Regions from separate parts of the Phaeacidiphilus oryzae TH49 genome, predicted to be linked through region 2. Evidence: predicted binding sites of a transcription regulator. Region 2 holds the regulator's gene; the other holds the start of a gene.
The links. Region 2 encodes HrcA, which represses chaperone genes, less so after heat shock. Its sites were predicted from a motif close to TTNGCACTCNGNNNNNCNGAGTGCNAA; they were not measured.
Positions count from the first base shown of each region.

Region 1: groL (chaperonin GroEL) is a predicted target of HrcA. The motif match lies at 3,127-3,153, and genes of this name have one in related genera.

Region 1 is NZ_JQMQ01000005.1:3,172,925-3,178,141, forward strand. It holds gene BS73_RS17830 (Lrp/AsnC family transcriptional regulator) at 1-288, opposite strand, end outside; gene BS73_RS17835 (UbiX family flavin prenyltransferase) at 416-1,069, opposite strand; gene groL (chaperonin GroEL) at 1,383-3,005, opposite strand; gene BS73_RS17845 (cold-shock protein) at 3,476-3,679, opposite strand; gene BS73_RS17850 (ubiquitin-like small modifier protein 1) at 4,193-4,471, opposite strand; gene thrC (threonine synthase) at 4,468-5,217, opposite strand, start outside.
Region 2 is NZ_JQMQ01000005.1:5,081,691-5,086,907, reverse strand. It holds gene BS73_RS26185 (hypothetical protein) at 1-239, shown strand, start outside; gene BS73_RS26180 (16S rRNA (uracil(1498)-N(3))-methyltransferase) at 284-1,033, opposite strand; gene dnaJ (molecular chaperone DnaJ) at 1,091-2,224, opposite strand; gene hrcA (heat-inducible transcriptional repressor HrcA) at 2,302-3,318, opposite strand; gene htpX (zinc metalloprotease HtpX) at 3,502-4,434, shown strand; gene pspAB (PspA-associated protein PspAB) at 4,444-5,019, shown strand; gene BS73_RS26155 (ATP-binding protein) at 5,074-5,217, opposite strand, start outside.

The DNA of each region.
Region 1 (5,217 bases), 1.9 Mb from region 2:
GATGAACCAGCAGTCCTCGATCTCGCGGAGATCGCTCAGCCGGACCGCGACCTCCTCGTGGTCGGCGGCGTCCGAGAGCTGCAGTCCGATCAGCGCGGTGACGCCGAAGCCGAGCGAGGCCGGGTCGACCTCGGCCCGGTAGCCGGTGATCACCCCGGCCTGCTCCAGGCGGTTGATCCGATCGGTGACGCTCGGCCCGGACAGCCCGACCAGCCGGCCCAGCTCCGCGTAGGAGGCCCGGCCGTTCTCCCGGAGAGCCTGGATGAGCTGCCTGTCCACCGCGTCCATGTACCTGTGCGCCTTCCGATCGTCGGGCAATCCGGCCGAAGATATCCGGAATCGAAGACTCCCAGCAGAAACGTGCCCTGGTATCGAGGAAAGATACCGCGAGCGGCGGCCCCACGAGTGACCGGGGTCACTCCGCCCGGGCTACCCGGGCCTCGCCGAGCTCCCCGCTCCAGCGCCGGTAGAGGCCGTGCGGGACGCCGGCCGCGTCCAGCACCCGGCCGGCCACGAAGTCCACCAGCTCCTGTGCGGTCGAGCCGCCGGCGTAGAAGCCGGGCGAGGCGGGCAGCACGACGGCGCCCTCGTCGTGGAGCGCGACGAGCTGCCGCAGGGTCACCCCGCTGAGCGGGGTCTCGCGGAGGCAGACCACCAGGCGGCGGCGCTCCTTGAGGGTGACGCTGGCCGCGCGCTGGAGCAGGTCCTTCGACAGGCCGAGGGCGATGCCGGCGACGGCGGCGGTGCTGGCCGGGACCACGATCATGCCCTTGGCCGGGTACGAGCCGGAGGACGGGCCGGCGGCGAGGTCGCCCGCCGGGTGGTAGCGGACGGCGTCGTCCAGCGCGTCCTCCTTCCGGCCCAGCCAGGCGGCGAGGTCCTCGCGCCAGTGGGCGTCGCGGAAGGGGCGTCCCGTCTCGTCGATGAGGGTGAGCCGGGCGGCGCGGCTGACGACGAGGTCGACGCTCTCGCCGGCGTCCAGCAGCCCGTTGATCGTCGCCGCGGCGTAGGGCGTCCCGGACGCGCCGGACACCCCGACGACCCAGGGTTCTCGCTGCTCTTCTCCCACCCACCCACCCTATGCGCTCCCACGCGGGGGGCTACCGCCCCGGCCCCGGCGCCGCAGGCGCAGCTAGGGGCGCGGGGAACTGCGCGGCCGACCCGCAACGGCCCCGCACCCGGCAGCGGAGTCCGGGCTGCAACCCGGTAGCCGCTCCCGGCTGCAGCGCCGTAGACGCCCGGGCGCGCAGTTCCCCGCGCCCCCGACGCGGCCCTTCGGGCCTACTGCCGAGGCGGCCCGGGAAAGGCCGAAGGCGGCCCCCCGCCCAGGGGGACCGCCTTCGGACTGGTGGAACCGTCCGGTCCTTCGCGGAAGCGAGGGATCAGAAGTCCATGTCACCGCCCGGCATCCCGCCGCCGGCCGGCGCAGCGGCCTTCTCCGGCTTGTCGGCGATGACGGCCTCGGTGGTGAGGAACAGCGCGGCGATCGAAGCCGCGTTCTGCAGCGCGGAGCGGGTCACCTTGGCGGGGTCGATGACGCCCTGCTTGACCAGGTCCTCGTAGTCGCCCGTGGCGGCGTTGAGGCCGTGGCCGGCCGGCAGGTTGCGCACCTTCTCCACCACGACGCCGCCCTCGAGGCCGGCGTTGGTGGCGATCTGCTTGATCGGCGCCTCGAGGGCGACCTTCACGATGTTCGCGCCGGTCGCCTCGTCGCCGTCCAGCTCCAGCTTCTCGAAGGCGGAGCCGGCCTGCAGCAGGGCCACGCCGCCACCGGCGACGATGCCCTCCTCGACGGCGGCCTTCGCGTTGCGGACGGCGTCCTCGATGCGGTGCTTGCGCTCCTTGAGCTCGACCTCGGTCGCCGCACCGGCCTTGATGACCGCCACGCCGCCGGCCAGCTTGGCCAGGCGCTCCTGCAGCTTCTCGCGGTCGTAGTCGGAGTCGCTGTTCTCGATCTCGGCGCGGATCTGGTTCACCCGGCCCGCGACCTGCTCGCTGTCACCGGCACCGTCGACGATGGTGGTCTCGTCCTTGGTGATGACGACCTTGCGGGCGCGGCCGAGCAGCTCGATGCCCGCGTTCTCCAGCTTGAGGCCGACCTCCTCGGAGATGACCTGGCCACCGGTGAGGATGGCGATGTCGCCGAGCATGGCCTTGCGGCGGTCGCCGAAGCCCGGGGCCTTGACGGCGACGGACTTGAAGGTGCCGCGGATCTTGTTGACCACCAGGGTGGACAGGGCCTCGCCCTCGACGTCCTCGGCGATGATCAGCAGCGGCTTGCCGGACTGCATGACCTTCTCGAGGAGCGGCAGCAGGTCCTTGATCGCGGAGATCTTGGAGTTGGCGATGAGGATGTAGGGGTCCTCGAGCGAGGCCTCCATCCGCTCCATGTCGGTGGCGAAGTAGGCCGAGATGTAGCCCTTGTCGAAGCGCATGCCCTCGGTGAGCTCGAGCTCGAGCCCGAAGGTCTGCGACTCCTCGACGGTGATGACGCCTTCCTTGCCGACCTTGTCCATCGCCTCGGCGATGAGCTCGCCGATCTGGGTGTCGGCGGCGGAGATCGAGGCGGTGGAGGCGATCTGCTCCTTGGTCTCGACGTCCTTGGCCTGCTCCAGCAGGGCGGCGGAGACGGCCTCGACGGCCTTCTCGATGCCGCGCTTGAGGGCCATCGGGTTGGCGCCGGCGGCGACGTTGCGCAGACCCTCGCGGACGAGAGCCTGGGCGAGGACGGTGGCGGTGGTGGTGCCGTCACCCGCGACGTCGTCGGTCTTCTTGGCGACCTCCTTGACGAGCTCCGCGCCGATCTTCTCGTAGGGGTCCTCGAGCTCGATCTCCTTGGCGATGGAGACACCGTCGTTGGTGATCGTGGGGGCGCCCCACTTCTTCTCAAGGACGACGTTGCGGCCCTTGGGGCCCAGCGTCACCTTGACAGCGTCGGCGAGCTGGTTCATCCCGCGCTCGAGGCCGCGCCGCGCTTCCTCGTCAAACGCGATGGTCTTGGCCATGTGAAGTGGTCCCTCCGGGACTGTCGGATGCTGCTGGACCGCGCTGGCGCCCGCGACGGACGGCCGAACGGACCGAGGCGTCCCTTGCCCGCCTCGACCGCGGCCTCACCTTCCCGGCCCTTTGTCACTCTCACTGCGTGAGTGCTAACGCCAATGATTAGCACTCGCCCCCACTGAGTGCAAGCGTCTACGAAGAAGTTGAGCCCCGGGGGCTCAGGGCACCCCGTCGGCGACCCCCCCCCCGGCCGAGCGCCGGTCCACCCCGGCCGAGCGCCGCCCGAGCGCCGGACGACCGCGCGCCCCCGAGCATGTCCGAGGCCCGCCGCCTCCGGGTGGGAGACGGCGGGCCTCGGAAAGACCACATAGAGCTGCACCAGGCCCCGCGACGCGGGGATCGGCTGAGCAGCGGGTCCTGCTAATCAGCGTTCGCCGACTGAAGAGGTGATTTCGGCCGACTTACGAACCGAACCTCAGGCGAGCACGCGGACCATGTCCGCCTGCGGCCCCTTCTGACCCTGCGAGATCTCGAACTCGACCCGCTGGCCCTCGTCGAGCGAACGGTAGCCGTCCATCTGGATCGCGCTGTAGTGGACGAACACGTCCGCCCCACCGTCGACCGCGATGAAGCCGTACCCCTTCTCCGCGTTGAACCACTTGACGGTGCCCTGAGCCATTCCGAACTCCCCTAGTGCTGGCCCTTTCACGGATCCGCACTGCACGGACCCGGGCTGGCTCGCCGATCAACCGGCTCGTCCGGAAGGGCTCCGAACTACGCACGGTTCCCGCGATGCACCGCGCGAACCGGGCCGCCGCAGCGGAGACCGGAGTGCGCCGAGCGCGCCAACCGCCGCCGAATGTATCCGCATCGATGCCCTGTGCAACAGGCCATAACGGCGAGAAATTATGAGAGCGCAAAAAGGGTCAGCCGACAGCAGAAGACGACAAACCGCCACATATCAGGCCGGGCAAAAGGGATCAGCGGGGCGATTTTGAGCTCGCCTCGCGACGAAATCTGTCGGGGTTCCGTCAGCAGCACCCGCGGGCGCCGGGGAAGGGACTCTCACCGGTCTCAGCTCGTGGGATCCGTGGGGCTGAAACGCATTCCGGTGACTTCCGGCGACCTCGTTGACTCTACAACGAAAGACCCGGCCCACTCGGACCGGGTCCTTCGCTGGGAAAAGCCGTAATCAGCAGCCGCCGGCGACCGCGGGGATGATCGAGACGTTGCCGCCGTCGGCGACCGCGGTGTCCAGCCCCTCCGCGAAGCGCACGTCGTCGTCGTTGACGTAGACGTTCACGAAGCGGCGCAGCTTGCCCTGGTCGTCCAGGATCCGGGCGCGGATGCCGGTGTGGTCGGCCTCCAGCGCGTCGAGGACCTCGGCGAGGGTCTTGCCCTCGGCGGCCACCTCGGCCGCGCCCCCGGTGTAGGTGCGCAGGATGGTCGGGATGCGGACGGTGACGCTCATGCGAGGCCTGCCTCTCGGAACGAGTCAAGGGTGGGGCGGATGATCGCGGTCGGACGGGCCTTGTCCGCGACCGCGTCGAGGGTCTTGAGGCCGTCGCCGGTGTTGAGCACCACGGTCTCGGCGGCGGGGTCCAGCTGACCGCTCTTCAGCAGCTTGCGCAGGACGCCGACGGTGACGCCACCGGCGGTCTCGGCGAAGATGCCCTCGGTGCGGGCCAGCAGCCGGATGGCGTCCACCACCTCGTCGTCGTTCACGTCCTCCACCGCGCCGCCGGTGCGGCGGGCGATGTCCAGGACGTACGGGCCGTCGGCCGGGTTGCCGATGGCCAGCGACTTGGCGATGGTGTCCGGCTTCTGCGGGCGGACCACGTCGTGGCCCGCCTTGAAGGCGACCGAGACCGGGGAGCAGCCGGTGGCCTGGGCGCCGAAGATCTTGTACGGCTTGTCCTCCACCAGGCCGACCTCGATGAGCTCCTTGAGCCCCTTGTCGATCTTGGTGAGCTGGGAGCCGGAGGCGATCGGGATGACGATCTGGTCCGGCAGCCGCCAGCCGAGCTGCTCGCAGATCTCGTAGGCCAGGGTCTTGGAGCCCTCGCCGTAGTAAGGGCGGAGGTTGACGTTGACGAAGCCCCAGCCCTCGCCGGCCGGGTCGCCGATCAGCTCCGAGCAGAAGCGGTTCACATCGTCGTAGTTGCCCTCGATGCCGACCAGCTCGCCGCCGTAGACCGCGGCCATCACGACCTTGCC
Region 2 (5,217 bases):
CCGCCGCGGCCAAGCCCCCGGCCGGCGGCGAGGTCGTCCCGTACGCCGACGGCAGCACGGTCAAGTCCTTCTGCGCGCAGGGCGGTTGCACCGCGGACCAGTCCGCGGACGGCCGCTACGCCCTCTTCTCGGTGGTGGACCGCACCGACGGTACCCACCCCAAGCCGGCGGACGCCAAGACCGCCGACGCGGCGGCCCTACGGGCCCTCCTCGCCGAGCTCCGCCAGGCCGGCGCCTGACCGGGCGACCGGACCCGCCCGCGCCCCGCGCGACCGCCCGGCGGCTACCCCCAGCGCCCGGTGCGCCCCATCAGCAGCGCCCCCGCCGCCACCCCGGCGGTGGAGGTGCGCAGCACCGACCGGCCCAGCCGGTAGGAGGCGGCACCGGCCTCGGCGAAGGCCGCCAGCTCGTCCGGGGCCACCCCGCCCTCGGGGCCCACCACCAGGAGGATCCGCCCGCTCTCCGGCAGCGGCTCGGTGGCCAGCGGCCGGGCGCCCTCCTCGTGGAGCACCGCGGCGAAGTCGGACTCGGCGATCAGCGTGGCGACCTGACGGGTGGTCGCCAGTCCGCCGACCTCGGGGAACCGCAGCCGCCTGGACTGCTTCCCCGCCTCCCGGGCCGCCGAGCGCCATTTGGCCAGCGCCTTCTCCCCCCGGTCCCCGCGCCACTGGGTGATGCAGCGGGAGGCGGCCCACGGCACCACCTCGTCCACCCCGACCTCGGTCATGGTCTCGACGGCCAGCTCGCCACGGTCGCCCTTGGGCAGCGCCTGCACCACGGTGACCCGCACCCCGGGGGCGGGCTCCGCGAGCGGCTCGTCCACCCGGACCTCCAACTGGTCCTTGCCCTCGACCGCGGTCACCGTGCCGGCCGCCCCGGTGCCCTGACCGTCCGTCAGCACCAGCCGCTCGCCCTGCGCGAGCCGCTTCACCGACACCGCGTGCCGCCCCTCCGGCCCGTGGAGACGCACCACCGCACCGGGCGCGACGCCCGCCAGGCTCTCGGACGGAACGACGAAGACCGGTGCGGTCATGGCGGTACGGCTCCCACGTGCGGAGTGACGGCGGCGGAGATCGGGGGGCGGTGCGGCCTACCGCCCGTTGAAGGCGTCCTTCAGCCGGGAGAACAGGCCCTGCTGGCCGGGCGCGAAGTGGCCGTTCGGCCGCTCCTCGCCGCGCAGCCGGGCGAGCCGGCGGACCAGCTCCTCCTGCTCCGCGTCCAGCTTGCTGGGGGTCTGCACCTCGACATGCACTATCAGGTCGCCGCGGCCGCCGCCGCGCAGGTGGGTGATGCCCCGGTTGTGCAGCGGGATCGACTGGCCGGACTGGGTACCGGGCCGGATGTCGACCTCCTCCGGGCCGTCCAGGGTCTCCAGCGGCACCTTGGTGCCCAGCGCGGCCGCCGTCATCGGCAGGGTGACCGTGCAGTGGAGGTCGTCGCCCCGGCGCTGGAAGATCGGGTGGGCGTTCTCCGAGACCTCGACGTAGAGGTCGCCGGCCGGGCCGCCGCCGGGGCCGACCTCGCCCTCGCCGGCCAGCTGGATCCGGGTGCCGTTGTCCACACCGGCCGGGATCTTGACCGTGAGGGTGCGGCGGGCGCGCACCCGTCCGTCGCCGGCGCACTCCGGGCAGGGGGTGGGCACGACGGTGCCGAAGCCCTGGCACTGCGGGCAGGGCCGGGAGGTCATGACCTGGCCCAGGAACGAGCGGGTGACCTGGGAGACCTCACCGCGGCCGCGGCACATGTCGCAGGTCTGCGGGCTGGTGCCGGGGGCCGCGCCCTCGCCGTTGCAGGTGGAGCAGACGACGGCGGTGTCCACCTGGATGTCCTTGGTGGTGCCGAAGGCCGCCTCGTTGAGCGAGATGTCGATGCGGATCATGGCGTCCTGGCCGCGCCGGGTCCGCGAGCGCGGTCCGCGCTGGCCGCCGGCCGCGCCGAAGAAGGCGTCCATGATGTCGCTGAACCCGAAGCCGGCGCCCTGCCCGAAGCCGCCGGCGCCGCCGCCGTTGGAGAGAGGATCGCCGCCCAGGTCGTACATCTGGCGCTTCTGCGGGTCCGAGAGGACCTCGTACGCGGCGTTGATCTCCTTGAAGCGCTCCTGCGTCTTGGGATCTGGATTGACGTCCGGGTGCAGTTCGCGGGCCAGGCGGCGGAATGCCTTCTTGATCTCGTCCTGGCTCGCGTCCTTCCGGACGCCGAGAACCGCGTAGTAGTCCGTGGCCACTTCTCAATGCTCCGCTTGGAATCTCGATGGGACGCTGTACTCAGCTCGGCTGCGCCTGTCCGCCTCCGGCCCCGCCATCACGACGCCGCCAGGATCTGGCCGACGTAACGGGCCACCGCCCGTACCGCGCCCATGGTGCCCGGGTAGTCCATCCGGGTGGGTCCGACCACCCCCAGTTTCGCGACGGACTCGTCGCCCGAACCGTAGCCCACCGAGACCACCGACGTGGAATTGAGTCCCTCATAGGCGTTCTCGTGGCCGATCCGGACGGACACTTCGGAGTCGCCCGTCTCCCCGAGCAGCCGGAGCAGCACCACCTGCTCCTCCAGCGCCTCCAGCACCGGCGCGATGGTGCGCGGGAAGTCGTGGGCGAAGCGGGTCAGGTTCGCCGTGCCGCCGAGCATCACCCGCTCCTCGGTCTGCTCGGCCAGCGTCTCGAACAGGGTCGCCAGGACCGTGGTGACGATCGGCCGGTCGTCCCGCTCGAACGCCTCCGGAAGGTCCAGCACCAGCCTGGGCACCTGGGCGAAGCGCTGGCCGCCGACCTTGGCGTTGAGCCGGGCGCGGAGGTCCGCGACCACCATCTCGCCGACCGGCGCCGGGCAGTCGATCAGCCGCTGCTCGACCCGGCCGGTGTCGGTGATCAGCACCAGCATCAGCCGCGCGGGGGCGAGCTGGAGCAACTCGATATGGCGAACCGTCGAACGGGTCAGCGAGGGGTACTGCACCACCGCGACCTGGCGGGTCAGCGTGGCCAGCAGCCGCACGGTGCGGGAGACGACGTCGTCGAGGTCGACGGCGGCGTCCAGGAACTGGTGGATCGCCCGGCGCTCCGGCTGGGAGAGCGGCTTGACCTCGGCGAGCCGGTCCACGAAGAGGCGGTACCCCTTGTCGGTGGGCACCCGGCCCGCGCTGGTGTGCGGCTGGGCGATGTAACCGTCCTCCTCCAGGGCGGCCATGTCGTTGCGCACCGTGGCCGGCGAGACACCCAGGCTGTGCCGCTCCACCAGGGCCTTGGACCCCACCGGCTCCTCCGTACCGACGTAGTCCTGGACGATGGCACGCAGCACGGCGAGCTTCCGTTCGTCCAGCATGGCACCCACCTCCTACGGTCCTGGCGTTCCGACTGGCACTCTGGAAGGCTGAGTGCCAGTACGGTACCCGCCAGTCTAGGACCAACGACCTGCTGACAGGAACGACCGGGGGCCTTCGGACGTCCCCTAGGTGGGGTGTGTGACCATCCGCATCGCCGATCGCCCCGACGAGGAGAAGGGCCCATGAGCAGTACGCCGACCAAGACCCGATTCGCTCCGGACCGCGGTCTCACCACGCGCATGGTGAGCACCATGTTCCTGATCGGGCTGCTCTACGTGGTCTTCGTCGGAGCGCTCATCGTGCTCCTTCGGGGAGCATGGCCGATCGTGGTCGTCATCGCAGGCGGCCTCTTCATTCTGCAGTTCTGGTTCAGCGGCAGGATCGCCGCCTTCAGCATGGGGGCCAAGGAGGTCTCCCCGGAGCAGTTCCCCGAACTCCATGGCGTGGTGGACCGGCTGTGTGCTCTGGCCGACATGCCCAAGCCGAAGGTCTGCGTCGCCGAGACCGACGTGCCGAACGCCTTCGCCACCGGCCGCAACCAGAAGAACGCGGTGGTCTGCGCCACCACCGGACTGCTCCGCCGGCTGGAGACCGACGAACTGGAGGGCGTCCTCGCCCACGAGCTCTCGCATGTCGCGCACAAGGACGTCGCGGTCATGACGATCGCCGGATTCCTGGGCGTGATGGCCGGCTTCATCACCCGGATCGGCATCGAGATGGGCTTCTGGGGCGGCTTCGGCGGCCGGGACGACGACGACGACCGCAACGAGGGCCTGGTCCTGCTGGTGGTCATCCTGTTCAGCGTGGTCGTCTACGCGATCAGCTTCCTGCTGACCCGGATGCTCTCCCGCTACCGCGAGCTCTCCGCGGACCGCTCGGCCGCGCTCCTCACCGGGCGGCCGTCCGCGCTGGCCTCCGCGCTGACCAAGGTCACCGGGGCGATGGGCGCCATCCCCACCCAGGACCTCCGCCAGGCCGAGCCGTTCAACGCCTTCTACTTCGCGCCGGCCTTCAAGGCCCGCGAGACGGCGAGCAACCTCCTCTCCACCCACCCGTCCCTGGAGCAGCGGCTGGAGCAGCTCGGCCGCATCTCCGCCCAGCTCGGAAGGGGCTGACCGAGAGCCATGGGATTCCTGGACACCCTCCTCGGCCGCACCAAGCCGGTCAAACCCGATCTGGACCAGCTCTTCGGACTCCCCTCCGCCGCGATCACCCTGGAGGCGGCGGCCGGCTTCAAGCCGACCGGCCTCGGCTCGGTCTGCTTCGCGGCCGCCGAGGGCGGGGCGTTCGCCCAGGTGCAGAGCGACGTCGAGGCGCTGCTCAACGCCGACCAGGGCCACCCGGTGGAGATCAGCCGGGACTCCTACGGCTACACCTGGCTGCTCTCCCGGCAGCCGGCCGACGACCTGGTCTCGCTGGTCAACGACGTCCACGCGGTGAACACCGCGCTCCAGGACAACGGGTTCGGGCCGCAGCTGCTCTGCTCGCTGGTCGCCTTCCAGAACGCCGAGGGGCAGAAGCTCGCGCTGGTCTACCTCTACAAGCGCGGCACCTTCTACCCGTTCGCGCCCGCGAAGTCCGGCGGCGAGAAGCGCAACAACGCCCTGGAACTCCAGATCAAGGCCATGATCGGCAACGACCTCAAGGTCGAGCAGGACCTCGGCCGCTGGTTCCCGGTCTGGGGCGCCCCGGGGCTGTAGCCCCTCCCGACCTCGCACTCCGGACTCGCCCTTCGGCCTCCCCCGGGCCGGCGCTCAGCCCGCGAGGGCGCGGGAGGCTCTGCTGGTGAGGGGGTCGGCGTCGCACCCGCGGGCCAGCTGGAGGGCCTTGCGGTACTGCTCCTCGGCCGGCCGGCGCAGGCCCTCCGCGGCGAGCGCCTCGGCGAGGTCGGTGACCGC